3 regions of the Bariatricus sp. HCP28S3_A4 genome follow, and region 1 is predicted to be linked to each of the others. Evidence: riboswitches for the same ligand, from Rfam matches in the RefSeq annotation. Region 1 holds a riboswitch; each other region holds the start of a gene.

What was found. Region 1 has a riboswitch for cobalamin ahead of ACTNBF_RS02685 (ABC transporter substrate-binding protein). Riboswitches for the same ligand answer to the same signal wherever they lie in the genome.
Region 2: another riboswitch for cobalamin. It lies ahead of ACTNBF_RS01665 (sirohydrochlorin cobaltochelatase); the one in region 1 lies ahead of ACTNBF_RS02685 (ABC transporter substrate-binding protein).
Region 3: another riboswitch for cobalamin. It lies ahead of ACTNBF_RS14675 (sirohydrochlorin cobaltochelatase); the one in region 1 lies ahead of ACTNBF_RS02685 (ABC transporter substrate-binding protein).

The regions. Positions count from the first base shown of each region.
Region 1 is NZ_JBQHSE010000003.1:147,048-152,979, forward strand. It holds gene ACTNBF_RS02675 (ABC transporter ATP-binding protein) at 1-219, opposite strand, end outside; gene ACTNBF_RS02680 (FecCD family ABC transporter permease) at 219-1,271, opposite strand; gene ACTNBF_RS02685 (ABC transporter substrate-binding protein) at 1,302-2,510, opposite strand; cobalamin riboswitch at 2,639-2,837, opposite strand; gene ACTNBF_RS02690 (ABC-F family ATP-binding cassette domain-containing protein) at 2,985-4,541, shown strand; gene cobK (precorrin-6A reductase) at 4,594-5,376, opposite strand; gene ACTNBF_RS02700 (zinc ribbon domain-containing protein) at 5,412-5,849, opposite strand; gene ACTNBF_RS02705 (hypothetical protein) at 5,854-5,932, opposite strand, start outside.
Region 2 is NZ_JBQHSE010000002.1:129,627-135,558, forward strand. It holds gene ACTNBF_RS01645 (ABC transporter permease subunit) at 1-715, shown strand, start outside; gene ACTNBF_RS01650 (YitT family protein) at 764-1,609, shown strand; gene ACTNBF_RS01655 (SPFH domain-containing protein) at 1,755-2,762, shown strand; gene ACTNBF_RS01660 (PTS ascorbate transporter subunit IIC) at 2,764-2,976, shown strand; cobalamin riboswitch at 3,125-3,313, shown strand; gene ACTNBF_RS01665 (sirohydrochlorin cobaltochelatase) at 3,533-4,720, shown strand; gene ACTNBF_RS01670 (hypothetical protein) at 4,737-5,255, shown strand; gene ACTNBF_RS01675 (cyclase family protein) at 5,494-5,932, shown strand, end outside.
Region 3 is NZ_JBQHSE010000038.1:8,316-14,247, forward strand. It holds gene ACTNBF_RS14665 (DUF3343 domain-containing protein) at 1-133, shown strand, start outside; gene ACTNBF_RS14670 (acyl-CoA dehydratase activase) at 147-911, shown strand; cobalamin riboswitch at 1,037-1,225, shown strand; gene ACTNBF_RS14675 (sirohydrochlorin cobaltochelatase) at 1,455-2,663, shown strand; gene ACTNBF_RS14680 (ABC transporter ATP-binding protein) at 2,963-3,679, shown strand; gene ACTNBF_RS14685 (ABC transporter permease) at 3,694-5,932, shown strand, end outside.

The sequences.
Region 1 (5,932 bases):
TTCCATAGCATCGATCCTCTCATCCGCAATGGAGACATTTCCTCCAAGCGTTTTGATCTGTCGGGTGATACTTTTTAAAATGGTCGATTTTCCAGCACCATTTGGACCGATCAGTGTTACGATCTCCCCTTTTTGAATCTCCGTGCAAATATCGCGGATCAGGGGTTTCCCATGATAGCCTACCGTCAGATCCTGCAGCTTTACATATGCATTTTCCATCATTCTCTTCCCTTCTGTCTGTGCAGCATCATAAAGATGACGACCGGTGCTCCGAAAATGGAAGTGACCGTACTGATATTGAGTTCCAGCGGTGCAAATGCCATCCGTGCAATAAGATCACACCCCATACAGAACACCGCTCCTCCCAGAAATGTTCCCGGGATCACGATCAGCGGTTTCGCCGTATTCAGCATCCTCTTTACCAGAAACGGAACCGCGATCCCAACAAAAGAAACCGGTCCGGCAAATGCGGTCACACAGCCCGACAGCATACTGGAGAGCAGGATCAGAAGCACACGAAAAACTCGGATATTGACTCCTGCGCTTCTCGCATAGGCTTCGCCAAGCTGGTACGCACCGATTGGCTTGGAATAGAGGAAGGTAATCACAACGGTGACAGCAATCAATACAAAAGCAACCTTCACGTTGCTCCAGCTCATCCCGGAAAAGCTTCCCTGAGACCAGCCGTGCAAATTCACGATATCCGAGTCCTCCGCAAATGTAACCACAAAATCCGTAACCGCCGAACAGATATAGCCGATCATGATTCCGGCCACCAGAAGGGTTGCCATATGATTGATCTTTCTTGACATCAGAAGGATGAATCCGGTCGCAATCAGTGAACCTATAAATGCCGCTATAATGAGCGTATACGAAGAGACTCTGCTGAAGTACTTCAGAAATACGATCATCGTCAGGGCGACCACCATTTTCGCGCCCGAGGAAATGCCAAGCACAAAGGGGCCTGCAATCGGATTGGCAAAAAAAGTCTGAAGCAGGAACCCGGACAGAGAAAGGGCACCTCCGAGAAGGGCTGCCATCAGAACTCTTGGCAGACGAATTTTCCAGATGATTCTGTAATTCGCATCCTGCTTTGCCTGTCCGAATAGAATATTCAAAATCTCAGAAACAGAAATATGTACGTTTCCCGTATTAATATTCAGCACAATAATCACACAAAATGCAGCCAGAAGTCCGGCAAACACCAGCAAATACCGGATCCGTCTTCTCATCTCTTCCATTCGTACCGGCTTATTCTTCCTTTTCTCCATTGTTCCTCACTTTCTCATATCCTGATATCGTCATGACACTTTATATAAAAATGTCATCTCCTCCGTTTTTCCATCGGTAAGCATCAGATGAATGTCTGTAATCAGATTTCCGACAATGTCTGTCGCCTGATACAGGTACTTTCCGGTACACCACACATTTCCTTCCTGCACCGCTTTAAAATCTGCAAACAGCTCACTTTTCGCCAGAAGATCCTCCATCGATTCCACCGGATTATCGATCGATGAATTGTAGATCAGATAGTCCGCGTCGGCTGCAGATGCAAAGAATTCTTCCATAGAAATGCTGATCGACGCACTGTTATTTTCCGTATTTTCAAGATCATCGAAAACATAACGTCCACCCGCAATCTCGATCATTTTCGGAATGTAATCTTCGGACTTTCTGACCACGACGGTTCCATCGGTACTCACATAGAAAAAGGCAACCGTCTGCTCTGTATTTTCAAAGTCCTTCAGTTCTTCGATTACTTTGGACTGTTCCTTGAAAAATGTCTCTGCCTGTTCTTCTTTGTCCAGCATCGCGGCATAGACCTTGATCCACTCCGTTCTTCCAAGCGGATGCGTCTCATAACTGGACCGGTCGATAAATACCGGAATCTCAAGCATCTCAAGCATCTCCTGCACCTTCGGAGTATGCAGGATCATCGTGGATTCAATAGCCAGATCACATTCCTCATCGATCAGGAGTTCATAATCCGGCTCACTGTATTTTCCGGCATAAAGGATGGCGCCATCTTCCATAGCCTGCACCGCATTTTCAATGTACCAGCCGGATTTTTGTGTCCCGCTCAGGCGAATCGCATCCAATGCATCAAGCGAATCAAATAATGCCATCACCGATGTTGCCGCAAGATAAATACGGTCCAGCGGCTGATGTAAAATCACGATGTCTTCTTCCAGATCCGACGGAATATTCCTGCCCTCCGGAACAAGAAGATAGTCTTCCCCGTCCCGGATCCGGATCAGCTTATATCCATCCTGATAATAATATACCCCGAACCCTTTTGCATAATCAAGTTCCATCGCAGATTCATAAGTAAGTCCCTTGATTTCCATTGGTCCCGGCGTTTCTTTCGCCTCTTCCCGCTGTGGTTCAGATGTCATCTTATTTTCTTCCGTTTCCGGCATCGTTTTCTCTTCCGAACCACATCCCGGAATTCCGAAAATCAGTACCGCAATCAGTATCATACACAGGAACCGTGCTGCTCTCTTTTTCATCGTATCCCTCTTTCCACTTTCGATCCGATCCGCAAAGCACAAATTTCCCATTCAAAAAAGCCCGCTTTTCCTGTACGAAAGCAGACTTCCCCCTGAAATATTCTGCAAATCTATGCTTTCATCGGAAGCTATTCACATTCTTCTCAGCAGGTCTCCTGACTTACAGCTCATCGCCCGGTTATGCCTTCTCGCGCTGGATACGCAATGACTTATCTATAACCTCGCTCCCTGTTTACAGTGGCCGGACCGCTCAGGATTTGCACCTGATTCCCTTTTAACCCGGCAGATCTGAATCATCTGCCCGGCACTGAAAAGCCCAATATAGAACACCCTCACTATAACATATCCCCGCCTGTATGGCAACCGCATTTTTCCCTTGAAATCCTTTCGAAATCCATTGCCTTTTATCCGGTAGATATAATATAATAAGCAGGACACTGTCACTTGTTACCACATAACAAAGGAGAATCGAAAATGAGCATTTTAAATGTTGAACATCTTTCCCACGGCTTCGGTGACCGCGCCATTTTTCATGATGTGTCCTTCCGTCTTCTGAAAGGCGAACACATTGGACTTGTCGGAGCCAACGGAGAAGGGAAATCTACTTTTTTTAATATTGTTACAGGAAAACTCCAGCCGGACGAAGGGAAAATCGAATGGGCAAAAAATGTCCGTGTCGGTTATCTCGATCAGCACACTGTACTTGAAAAGGGCATGACGATCCGCGAAGTGCTGAAATCCGCCTTTTCCTGGCTTTTTGAACTGGAAACGAAGATGAACGAGATCTGTGACCGCCTCGGGGACGTGGATGAAGATACTATGATGACACTTATGGAAGAGCTTGGGACCATCCAGGACACACTGACCATGCACGATTTCTATGTGATCGATGCAAAGGTCGAAGAAGTCGCACGCGCGCTGGGGCTTCTGGATCTTGGACTGGACAAGGATGTCACCGACTTAAGCGGCGGCCAGCGCACCCGTATCCTGCTCGGCAAACTCCTTCTGGAAAAGCCGGACATCCTGCTTCTGGACGAGCCAACCAACTATCTGGACGAAGAGCATATCAACTGGCTGAAACGTTATCTCACCGAATATGAAAATGCGTTCGTCCTGATTTCCCATGACATTCCGTTTCTGAATGAAGTGGTGAACATCATTTATCATATGGAAAATCAGGAACTGAACCGCTACGTCGGAGATTATGACAATTTCCAGAAAATCTACGAAGTGAAGAAAGCCCAGCTTGAGGCTGCCTACAAGAAGCAGCAGCAGGAAATCAGCCAACTCAAGGATTTTGTGGCACGCAATAAAGCGCGCGTCTCCACCCGCAACATGGCCATGTCCCGTCAGAAAAAGCTGGATAAGATGGATGTCATAGAGCTCGCCGCCGAGCGTCCGAAGCCGGAATTCCATTTCCGCCTCGGCCGGACACCGGGTAAATACATCTTTGAGACCAAAGATTTCGTCATCGGTTACGACGAACCCCTTTCACGGCCTCTGAACCTCACGCTGGAGCGTGGCCAGAAAATTGCGCTGACCGGTGCAAACGGAATCGGAAAGACTACGCTGATCAAGAGTATTCTCGGTCTGGTTCCTCCGCTTTCCGGTAAATGTGAGCTGGGCGAGAATCTGCTGACCGGCTATTTTGAACAGGAGGCAGACCACAACAACCGAACCACCTGCATCGATGAGATCTGGGAAGAATTCCCTTCCTACACTCAGTATGAAGTACGCTCCGCGCTCGCCAAATGCGGACTTACGACCAAACACATCGAAAGCCAGATTCGCGTCTTGAGCGGCGGGGAACAGGCAAAAGTGCGCCTGTGCAAGATCCTGAACAAAGAAACCAATGTGCTGATGCTGGACGAACCTACCAATCATCTGGATGTAGATGCCAAGGATTCACTGAAAAAGGCACTTCAGGAATACCGCGGGACCCTGCTCCTCATCTGCCATGAGCCGGAATTCTACCAGGATATTGTAAATGCGGTGTGGGACTGCTCCAAATGGACGACAAAGATTGTGTAATTGTTATTCACACAAAAACAATTTCAGGGGTTGACTGATATTATGTTATCAATCACCCCCTGTTCTTATCCCCGTATCTTCTCTTTAATTCATCAAATACCTCTTCCAGCGCAAGTCCTTCTTCCTCCGGTCTTCCCACCACAACCAGCACAGTCCCGGCCTCCTTTGCAGCCTTAACTTTTTCCGGGAATCCCCCCGCTTTGCCGGACTCTTTCGTGACAAAATATTTTGCATCCACATGCCGGAGCATTGCCAGATTCATTTCCTCCGAAAACGGTCCCTGCATAGCAATCAGATGTTTCCCCTCAAACCCAAGCCGGATACTGTCCTCCACCGCTTTCCCCGTCGACAGAACCCTAGCAAAACATCGCTCTTTATAATTGGGGATGGAAGCATACTTTTCCAGTTCCTTACTTCCCGTCGCAATCAGAATATTCCCCTCCGTTTTCTCCAGATATTCCACCGCCTGCTTCACAGTACTCGTCCAAACGATCTCTCCGGTCTCTACCGTGAATGCCTCTTCACACTCCCTCCGCAGACACCTCAAATACTCCGTCCCCGTATTCTCACATGCTTTACGAATATTCCGTGTCACAAGAACCGCAAACGGATGAGTCGCATCAATCACAAGCTCAACCTTTTCTTTCCTAATAAACGCTTCAATCTGCCCCTCATCCATTCTTCCAACAAAAGTCTGTATATTATCACAATCATCCAGACACGTTTTACCATATTCCGTTGCCACACTTACGAGAGCCTGAACCTTTAATCCCCCAGCAAATTCTGCCAGTTCCCTGCCCTCCGTCGTTCCTGCAAAAATCAAAATCTTCTCCATTTTTTCTCCCTGTCGTTGGGGACGGTTCTTCCCAGTTATTTCCAATAATTCAGTTTCGGCACCACTGCTTCCATATGCGCTCGCACCTGTTCTGCAGGCCAATTCTCATTTGCCAAATGTTCTACACAAAAATCGATCAGCTGTTCTTTACTCGTATACTTGAATTCGCCATCCGAATAGCACCACTTACAGTATTCTTCATTGAAATCGCCATTCGGCTCTTTGCTGATTGTGGAATCGTCAAGCGGCATTCCACAGCATTGGCATATCAACTGTCTCGGTGCACCCAAGAGGATATTAATTGAAACATCAAATACCCTGGATAACAGTTTTAATGTGTCAGTATTAGGTACAGTCTCACCGTTTTCCCAACGAGACACAGCCTGTCTTGTAACCATTACTTTTTGTGCAAGTTCTTCCTGCGATAGTCCGCTTTTTCTGCGGAGTTCTAAAATAATATCTTTTGTCTCCATTGTTTTATCCTCCATAAGAAAAATATAACAATTTTTTATTTTTCATGCAAGCAACCCGCTGTTGCTGCAGATAAATTGATCTG
Region 2 (5,932 bases), on a different contig from region 1:
TTTTATTGTAATCTGTGTGCTGCTGTATCCTGAAATGAAAGGTGAAATGGAAGGTGTCAGCGACATATTCGCTTCCATGGGAGCATTTACAGCAGCTTTTGGCATGGATCGTTTGAATTTTGGTACTCTGATCGGATTCTATTCTGTTGAGTGTGGAAATATTCTGGGATTAGGCGGAGCATTTTTTGCCTCTTTTGTTGCAGTCGGGGTTCTGGCAAAGGAAGAAAAAGAAAGAACCGCAGAATTTCTGCTTACACATCCGGTCAGCAGAAGCCGGGTTGTCAGTGAAAAGCTGATTTCTGTTCTTATTCAGATCGTGATTCTGAATGCGATCATCTTTGCGCTGTCGGTTGTTTCCATTAAGGGAATCGGGGAAGAAATCATGTGGAAAGAAATTTCGCTGATCCATCTGGCATTTTTCCTGGTGCAGCTGGAACTGACTGGTATTTGTTTTGGAATTTCCGCTTTTATCAGAAAAAGCGGAATCGGAATCGGACTGGGAATTGCGACTGTGATGTATTTCCTGAACATTGTGGCTAATATTTCCGAAAGCGCAGAATTCTTAAAATATATCACACCATTTGGCTATGCCGAGAGCGCGGACATTGTGGAAAATGGCTGTCTGGATGGGAAAATGATTTTGATCGGGATGGCTGTGGCTGTCATTTGTGTTGTTCTGGGATATTGGAAATATTGCAGGAAGGATATTCAATAGACACAATTTGTGCTATGATAATGGAAGAAATATATTTTGGAGGTTATCATGAAAAAACAAGGTGTGTTCAAAGAGATGGCTATCCTTACAGGTGCGGTTGCGATCATCGCAGCAGCAGTATTTTTCTTCCTGATTCCGAGCCATACAGCGGTCAGCAGTATTTCAGGTCTGGCTATCGTGTTATCGAATTTTATCCCGCTTTCGATTTCAGCGATTACAATGATTCTGAATGTAGGATTGCTGATCATCGGATTTATCCTGTGCGGGCCGGAATTCGGATATAAGACCGTGTATACATCCATCATGCTTCCGGTATTTATGGGGATTCTGGAAGCGCTTCTGCCAAATAATAAGTCGCTGACCGGAGATCAGGCACTTGATGTACTCGCCTATATCCTGCTGGTGAGTGTGGGACTCAGTATTTTGTTTAACCGCAATGCGTCATCAGGAGGACTGGACATTGTTGCGAAAATCATGAACAAATTCCTGCATATGGAGTTGGGGAAGGCGATGTCCCTTGCCGGAATGTGTGTGGCACTTTCTGCTGCATTTGTTTATGACTCAAAGACGGTTGTACTGAGTGTGATCGGTACGTATTTTAACGGGATCGTGGTGGATTACTTTATTTTCGGGCAGAACGAAAAGAAAAGAGTGTGCATTGTATCCCAGAAGGAAGAATTGGTGCGGGATTTTATTCTGAACGATCTGCACAGCGGTGCAACGATCTATGAAGCGATTGGGGCGTATACGCTTGAAAAGCGCCGGGAGATCATTGCAATTGTAGACAAACATGAATATCAGAAGCTGATGAGATTCATGAATGAAAAGGATCCGGATGCATTTATGACGGTGTATTCGGTACATGACATGAGATATAAACCGAAAGTGTATTGAGAAATCAAAGCCAGTGATTTGTGTGAATCCACATTTCACCGGCTTTTGTTTTTTAATCCAAAATCTATTTTCTTTTCAAAATTATATTGCACATATGAAATAAATATGATATCATTTTGATATCAAAATAAAGGAGGGGAAACTCATGAAGGAAATCACATTAAACAATAGGAAGAACGGAATGCCGGTACTGCTTCTGACCATCGCTCTGTATGTACTCGCAACGGTAGGTCTGATCTTTGGGATTGAATACGAATACTGGATCCTTGTGGTTCTTTGCAGTATCTGGCTGGCACTTGGCTGGATTTTGTTTTTAGGTCTTAAGACACTGAAACCACAGGAAGCGCTTGTGCTTACTCTTTTCGGAAATTATGTCGGTACGCTGAAAGAGCCTGGTTTCTATTTTGTGAATCCGTTCTGTGTAGGTGTGAATCCGGCTGCGAAGACAAAGCTGAACCAGAGCGGAGACGTGGACAGCCAGTCTAAGAGGTCTGTAATTTTCACACAGCCACAGGCAGGACAGGCTGTGGAGACGGTGAATAAGAAGATCTCTCTGAAGGTTATGACACTGAATAACAACCGTCAGAAGATCAATGACTGCCTCGGCAACCCGGTGGAGATCGGAATTGCCGTTACATGGCGGGTGGTGGACACGGCAAAAGCAGTTTTTAATGTAGACAACTATAAGGAATACCTTTCTCTGCAGTGCGATAGTGCGCTCCGTAATATTGTGCGGCTGTATCCTTACGATGTATCTCCGAATGTAGATACCACAGGAGACGGTGTCGCGGATGAAGGAAGCCTTCGCGGTTCCAGCGAAGTGGTTGCGGCAAGAATTAAAGAAGAGATCCAGGGCAGAGTGGAGGAAGCAGGCCTTGCGATCATCGAAGCGCGTATCACTTATCTGGCATATGCTCCGGAGATTGCGGCAGTCATGCTTCAGCGACAGCAGGCTTCTGCGATCATCGATGCGAGAAAAATGATCGTTGACGGAGCCGTGGGCATGGTGGAGATGGCACTTGAAAGGCTGGAAGAGAAGGATACAATAGCATTAGACGATGAAAGAAAAGCTGCGATGGTATCTAATCTGCTGGTTGTGCTTTGTGGAAATCATGATGCACAGCCGATAGTAAATACAGGAAGTCTTTACTAATATGGCAGAAACGAAAAAACAGATACCGCTTCGGGTATCACCAAAACTGTACGATGCCCTCGCAGCCTGGGCTGAAGATGATTTCCGTTCACTGAACGGGCAGATTGAATTTTTACTGACTGAATGTGTGAAGCAGCATCGAAAGGATGGCAAATATATTTCGAAGGAATTGCATGTGCGTCCACAGATCGATCTTCCGGAGAAAGAAGAATAATACATAAAAAGGCGGTGATGAGCCGTCTTTTTATGTTATGTGCAGGAGTTGTCGCCCGGAGTGGTCCGGCCGAAATAGATGAACATGCAGCGATTGAATTTGGAATCGGGGAAAACGAAGAAGCAGGCTTTACATTTCAGGCGGGTTGTGATAAGGTATGTTCGTCAGGTTCAGACAGCATTAGCTGTCTGATTAAAAGGGAAACAGGTGGAAGTCCTGTACGAACTCGTCACTGTAAACGGGGAGTGCAAGGCCAGAAATGTCACTGAGCAATTGGGAAGGCGGCCTTGGATCTGGATCCGTAAGTCAGGAGACCTGCCTGCAAACAACGGAGTGGGAAGAACCCACAGGCCACGAGTAACTGGTCGCAACCGATAAGAGTCATATTCCACATTCTCATCATCAGGCACCGGTGAAAGACCGGCTGTTTTGGAGAGAGTGCTGTTTGCGTATGTTATTATGAAGTGTGCCTTTTACCGACGATATGGGAAAGGCACCTCTTTTTTGTTGTACGCATTATCGGGAGAACGACAAAATAAGAAGGAGGAGATTCAGAATGAAGAAAAGATTACTCACAATTCTACTGGCCGTTTCCGTAATCAGCACATTAACAATAGCAGGATGTTCTGGTGGAAATGGGGAAGAAAAAGAGGAGACCAAAGAAACAGAAGATGATCAGAAAGCAGCGAATGAGGTGGCAGATTTGATAGACTCAATCTATGTTCAGGAAAGAAACGATCAGACGGATGAAGCGTGTAAGGCTGCAAAAGAAGCATGGGATGAACTGACGGATGAGCAGAAGGAACTGGTAGAAGGAGAAAATGCGGACCCGGATTATTTTGGAAAAGATACCGGAGACGCATCCGCCGACGATTCAAGGAACCAGGATGGAATCGGAGAAAATGAACTTCTGGCAGTCAGCTTCGGAACATCTTACAATGACAGCCGCGTGGAAGATATTAAAGGAATAGAAGATGCCCTGCAGGAGGCATATCCTGACTGGTCCGTAAGAAGAGCATTTACATCGCAGATTATCATCAATCACATACAGGCGAGAGACGGAGAATGTATTGACAATATGGATCAGGCTCTGGAGCGTGCAGTGAAAAATAATGTGAAGAATCTGATCGTACAGCCGACCCACTTGATGCATGGAGCAGAATATGATGAACTGGTCAAAGCAGTGGAGCGTTACCAGGACAAATTTGAATCCGTAAAGGTTTCGGAACCGCTTCTGGGTGAAGTGGGAAGCGATGCTTCGGCAATCAATTCAGATAAAGAAGCTGTTGCAAAGGCAGTGACGGCACAGGCTGTTGAAACAGCAGGATATGACAGCCTCGATGCAGCGAAGGAAGATGGTACGGCATTTGTATTTATGGGACATGGCACCTCCCATACGGCAAAAGTTTCCTACAGCCAGATGCAGACACAGATGCAGGTACTCGGCTACGACAATGTATTTATCGGGACCGTCGAAGGGGAACCGGAAGAAACTTCCTGCGAGGCAATTATTGAAGCAGTAAAAAATGCGGGATATAAAAAGGTCATTCTCCGGCCGTTGATGGTTGTGGCGGGGGATCACGCAAATAATGATATGGCCGGAGAGGATGAAGATTCATGGAAGAGTCTGTTTGAGAATTCCGGATTTTTTGAACAAGTGGATGTGCAGATTGCAGGACTTGGTGGAATCGAGGCTATTCAGCAGATTTATGTTGATCACACTGCGGCAGTCATTGATAAATAATGGGAGGATCAGAAGTATGAAGAAGAAAATAGCAGCCATGCTTGGAGTGGCAATACTGGCATCCGCGTTGATGCTCGGATGTGGAAAGAAAGAAGAAGCTGCAAAGACAGATACCGAGACACTTACGGAAGATACAGCTCAGAGTGAAGAAGCCGGGGAGGCTGAACTGGAAGACGGAATTTACAGTGCAGAATTCCAAACTGACAGCAGCATGTTTCATGTAAATGAAGCCTGTGACGGAAAAGGAACTCTGACGGTTAAGGATGGTCAGATGACGATTCACATTTCACTTACATCGAAAAATATTGTCAATCTCTATCCGGGACTTGCAGAGGCTGCCGTGAAAGAAGGAGCGGAGCTTCTGATTCCTACCGAAGATACGGTTACCTATAGTGATGGAACGACGGAAGAAGTGAATGGATTTGATGTTCCGGTTCCGGCGTTGGATGAAGAATTTGACCTTGCGCTGATTGGAACGAAAGGAAAATGGTATGATCATAAAGTTAGCGTATCGAATCCGGTTCGGGAAGAATAAAATGTCAGGGTAATACTAAATAAATATTAAAGCTTTCTTAAATTTTTCTCGGAAAAAAAGTAAGATCATGTATGACTGTGTAACAGAAGGTGCTGATGCAGGTACTGTGAAGACCGGAGATACGGCATCTTGGATGATGTATCTTGTATTTATCTTAAAAGAAAATAATTGATGATTGTCAATATTGTTTTCAAAAAAGTGATATACTGGATGAAATGGGTTAATGGAGGGAGAAGAGATGAGAATATATGATATTTCGCAGGAAGTGTTCGGATGCAATGTATTTCCCGGAGATCCGGCTCCTGAAAAAGAGATCTTATCCGTGATATCAAAGGATTCGCCATGCAATTTATCGGCATTTCGAATGTGTGCCCACAACGGAACGCATGTGGATGCTCCATATCATTTCTTACAGAAAGGAAAAACAATCGACCAGGTAGAACTGGAAAAATCTATCGGAAATGCTTATGTGACAGAACACAATGGAATTATGACTGCACAGGATGCGGCTGCCATTATGGGAAAAGCAAGACGGATCGGCCGGGACTTTGAAAAGAGAATCTTGATTAAGGGAAAGGCTGTTGTGTCGGCGGAGGCAGCTGATGTATTTGCAGAAGAAGGGATATTTCTGCTTGGAAATGAATCTCAGACGGTAGGACCGGAGGATGCACCAATGG
Region 3 (5,932 bases), on a different contig from region 1:
CGGTATTTCACTAATGGTGAAAGAAGAAGATCTTGAGGTGATCCGGCAGTGTATTCGTGAACATGATATAGAGATCTTGAAAATCACCGAAGTGGAAATGGATCTGAATCCACACAGAGATCAATATTGTTAGAAGAGGTAGGAATATGAATTACGTTGGAATAGATATCGGATCCACAGCATCCAAAGTTGCTGTGATCGGGGATAAGGAGCTTCAATTTGTACTGCCTACAGGATGGAGCAGCAAGGAGACCACCTTACTTATCAAGGAGAAACTTCTTGCAGAAGGAGTGGATGTCATGTCTGATGAGACAAAAGTTGCAGCGACCGGATATGGAAGAATTGCTGTAGATTTTGCAGATTATGTGATTACCGAAATAACATGTCATGCAAGAGGCGGAAGACAGATGGCAGGAGATAATTGTACGATTATTGATGTGGGCGGACAGGATACCAAAGTAATCCTGGTCGAGAACGGAACCGTGCAGGATTTCCTGATGAATGATAAATGTTCCGCCGGGACCGGAAAGTTTTTGGAAATTATGGCAAATCGTCTCGGAATCACGCTTCAGGAGCTTTTTGATATGGCTGAAAGCGGAACAGTCTTACCAATCAGTTCTCTTTGCACCGTATTTGCAGAGTCCGAAGTCATCAATTATATCGGTGTCGGGAAAAATCGTGAAGATATTGCGGCGGGGGTCGTTGATTCCGTAGCATCTAAGGTGGCACAGTTGAGCCAGAAGAAGGCACTGTCAGATAAGATTATTCTGACAGGAGGGTTGAGTCACAGTACATATTTTACCAGAATCCTTTCTGCGAAAATCAGAAAGACGGTGGAACCTACTGAAAACGGACGGTATGCCGGCGCGCTGGGGGCAGCACTACTGGCGAAGGAGAAGAAGAATAAATAGTAGCAAAGAAATATAAGTGAGCACAAAGAGCAGGAGCAAGGGGATACTCATCAGTACCCTTGCTCCTGCTTTCCTTTCTGTAAGATATTTCTATTTCCGGAGTCTTTACATTTTTTGCAGTATATGATAAGGTAAGCTTGATAGGTTCAGACAATCACCGGTTGTCTGATTAAAAGGGAAACAGGTGCAAATCCTGTACGAACTCGTCACTGTGATCGGGGAGTGCAAGGCCATTTATGTCACTGAGCAATTGGGAAGGCGGCCTTAGATTAAGATCCGTAAGCCAGGAGACCTGCCTATTGAAAAACGGAGTGGGGAAGGACCCACAGATCACGAGTAACTGGTCGCAACCGATCATAATGGAAATGATACATTCCCGGGCGATGCCTGTATCTGCCGGGAGTGCTGTTTTGTTGTGTATTCATTACGCCCTTTTACCATTTTTATGGAAAAGGGCTTTTTTGTCTACGAGATTTTTATCCTGCAGACTTAAAAGCGAATGAGAATATATCGGAAATGGCCAGAAAATGAAGGAGGAGCAGGATGAAGAAAAAACTGGTAACCATTTTACTGGCTGTTTCATTGGTGGGAACCCTGGTTCTGTCAGGATGTTCCGGAAAAAGCGATGAAAATGCGGAAACAACAGTAGAAAACGACAAGGAAGAAAGTACAGAAAACGAGGATCAGAAGGCTGCGGATGAGGTGGCAGCGCTGATTGACGCAATCTATGTACAGCAAAGAACGGATGAGACGGATGAACAGTGTAAGAAAGCGAAAGAAGCCTGGGACGCACTGACAGACGCCCAGAAGGAACTGGTAGAAGGTGAAAATGCAGATCCGGATTACTTTGGAAGAGATACAGGCGATGCATCCAAGGATGATCCGCTGAATCAGGATGATATCGGAGAAAATGAGATTCTTGTTGTCAGCTTCGGAACATCTTTTAATGACAGCCGTGTAGAGGATATTAAAGGAATTGAAGATGCACTTCAGGAAGCGTATCCGGACTGGTCTGTAAGAAGAGCCTTTACCGCGCAGATCATTATCAATCATATTCAGGCAAGAGACGGAGAATGCATTGACAATATGGATCAGGCACTGGAGCGAGCGGTCGCAAACGGCGTAAAGAATCTGGTTGTCCAGCCGACACACCTGATGCATGGCGCAGAGTATGATGAATTGATGGAATCTGTTGAGGCATATGCGGACAAATTTGAGAGTGTAAAAGTTGCAGAACCTCTGCTTGGAGAAGTGGGTGCAGATGCGGAAACTGTCAATGACGATAAGGCAGCAGTTGCTGAGGCAATTACTGCGGAAGCAGTTAGCGAAGCAGGCTATGACAGCCTGGATGCTGCAAAAGAGGATGGTGCTGCTTTTGTGTTCCTGGGACATGGAACTTCTCATACCGCGAAGGTGTCTTACAGCCAGATGCAGGCACAGATGTCTGCCCTTGGATATGAGAACGTGTTTATCGGAACTGTCGAAGGAGAGCCGGAAGAAACTGCATGTGAAGCTGTCATTGAAGCTGTTTCCCAGGCAGGGTATAAAAAAGTAATCCTTCGTCCGCTGATGGTAGTGGCCGGCGATCATGCCAATAATGACATGGCCGGAGACGACGAAGACTCATGGAAGAGTATGTTTGAAGCTTCCGGAGAATTTGAAAGTATAGAAACACAGATTGCTGGTCTTGGAGGAATTGCTAAGATTCAGGAAATTTATATTGCACATACTGCAGCAGTGATCGGTCAGTAATCGCATGAGTCAATAAATAATATAGATCTAATATCTTTTGTTTCGTGGCAATGTATGGAGAGAGGGGCTCCTGCATTGCCACGATTTTTTTGTATGCAAACATGCATTATTGAGAAATGTTTTCATGACTGAGTGAATCATTAGAAGATATATATGATATAATGAATTAGCCTTAGCTAACCCCATATTCGTTTATCAGATGGAAATAGAAGGAGGAATGAAAGATAATTGATGGAAATAACACAGAAACGAGAACGGGAAAAAGAAAAGCGAAAACTGAAAAGAGAAAAGGAGTAGTTATGTCAGAGGAAGAGAGATATTTTTTGGAAGTTGTAGATTTAAAGAAAGGATTTGGAAGTGGGGACATCCGCCAGGAAGTATTATGCGGGATGAATTTTTCGGCCGCAAAAGGGGAGTTCTGTGTTCTGCTGGGACCTTCCGGTTCGGGAAAATCCACACTTCTTAATATTATTGGAGGAATCGACAGTGCCGATTTCGGCTATATTTCCATAAACGGTGACAAACTGGAGGATATGGGAGAAAGGGAATTGACACAGTACCGCAGGAAGCATCTGGGATATGTGTTTCAGATGTATAATCTGATCGGCAATTTAAATATGAAAGAAAATATTGAGGTAGGTGCATATCTGTCGGATCATCCGCTTGATATTGATGATCTGTTACAGACTCTGGGACTCTATGAACACCGTTATAAACTCCCGAACCAGCTCTCCGGCGGGCAGCAGCAGAGAGTTTCTATCGGACGCGCTATTGTGAAGAATCCGGATATCCTGCTTTGCGATGAGCCGACAGGTGCATTGGATTATACGACTTCCAAGGAAATATTGAAGTTGATTGAAGACATCAATCGAAAGTATAAGAATACGGTCATTATGGTTACGCATAATGAAGCTATCAAAAATATGGCAGATCATGTGATCAAGCTGAGAGATGGAAGAGTGCGCCATAATGAGAAAAATACAAATAAAATTTCGGCAGTGGAGCTTGAATGGTAAGGAGTGTGGCAAGTATGAGGGACAGGAAAGTGAAAAATCCGCTTCAAAAGCGCATTCCCAGAGAATTAAAAGGTGACTGGAAAAAATATCTGGTTGTTGCGTTGTTTTTAATCCTTACAATTGGATTTGTTTCAGGGATGTATGTTGCCAATGGGAGCATGATGCAGGCTGCAGTGGATGGTAAAGAAAAGTATTGTCTGGAGGATGGGCACTTTGAACTGAATGAGAAGGCGGATCAGGAGCTGATTCATGCAATCGAAACAGGTGAAAAGGCAGTCCCTGTAACTGTATATGAGAATTTCTATCGGAGTGAGGTGGAAGATCACGATAATGACGGAAAGTCGGATGGCACAATACGGGTGTATGAAAAAACAGAGGATATCAATCTGGCCTGCCTGATGGAAGGAAGTTTCCCGGAAACGGAAGAGGAGATTGCCATTGACCGGATGCATGCAGATAATGCAGGAATTCAGGTTGGAGATACCATTTCCGTCAGTGAGCAGTCCTATCAGGTGACAGGGCTGATTTCCTATGTGAATTATTCTACTCTTCATGAGAAAAGTACAGATCTGATGTTTGATGCACTGAAATTTAATGTGGCGATGGTGACGAAAGATGGCTTTGAACGCCTGTCCGGTTCGTTGCATTATACCTATGCATGGAGATATGAACAGGAACCGATGGATGAGATTGAAGAAAAGAAACAGTCGGACGATTTTATGAGGGCTTTGCTTACCCAGACGGTCATGTGGGATAATGAACTTCAGGATTATTTGCCCCGTTATGCAAACCCGGCAGTCAACTTTGCAACGGATGATATGGGGTCAGATGAAGCGATGGGCGGAGTCCTGCTGGATATCCTGATTGTGATCATTGCATTTATTTTTGCGGTCACCATCAGTAATACCATTGCGAAAGAATCACAGACGATTGGCACCCTGCGGGCATCCGGATATACAAAGGGTGAGCTCGTGCGGCATTATCTGGCAATGCCTGTGCTTGTAACAATGATTGCAGCTGTTGTTGGTAACCTGTTGGGCTATACTGTCTTCAAAGATGTTGTAGTATCCATGTATTATAACAGTTACAGCCTCCCTGCTTATGAAACAATATGGAATCCGGATGCATTTATTAAGACGACAGTGATACCAGTATTCCTGATGCTTGCAGTGAATCTGATTGTGATCATTTACATGATGCAGCATACGCCTTTGCAGTTTTTACGGCGTGATCTTAAAAAAACAAGACGGAAGAAAACGATACGGCTGCCGAAGTGGAAGTTCTTCAGCAGATTCCGTCTGCGTATCATATTTCAGAACATGCCAAATTATGCTGTTCTTTTTGCAGGTATTTTCTTTGTTATGGTTATGCTGGCAATGGCGGTCGGAATGCCGTCTACGCTGAAGTACTATCAGGATCATGCAGAAAATCTGATGTTTGCAAAATACCAGTATGTATTGAAATCTTGTGAAGACGAAGAAGGACAAATGATTCAGACGGATGTTACAGATGCAGAGCAATTTTGCATGAAGGCACTGAAGAAGACAGGGGATGCACTGGATGAAGAAGTATCTGTTTATGGGGTCAAGGATGACAGCAAATATATCCGGATCGAAGATTTAGCATCGTTGAAAGAAAATGAAGTATATCTTTCCCGGCCATTTATTGAAAAGTATAATCTGAAAGTGGGAGATGTCATCACGCTGGATGAAAAATATGAATATAAGCAGTATCAGTTCAAGGTGGCAGGAATTTACGAAAAATGCCAGAATATTGCAGTATTTCTTCCGATTGAGAATTATCGTTCGTTGTTTGATTTGGAGCAAGATGCGTTCAGTGGATATATGTCAGATACTGAGGTTACAGATATCGACAAAGACGTGATCGCGACGGTTATCACGAAAGAAGATATTACGAAGATGTGTGATCAATTGGAACACTCCATGGGAGCTTATATGCAGTATTTTCAGATTTTGTGTATTCTGTTGTCAGCGGCCCTGATCTATCTTCTGACGAAGTTGATTATCGAAAAGAACGAAACGGCAATCTCCATGACGAAGATTCTTGGTTATGAAAACCGTGAAATCGCAAGTCTGTATTTGCTTTCTACAACAATGGTAGTGATTGTGGCAGATACGGTGAGCGTGATATTAGGCGCTATGGTTATGAATCAGGCATGGAAAAGTATTATGTCTGAATACAGTGGCTGGTTTGCTTTTGTGATAGAACCGATAGGATATATAAAGATGTTTG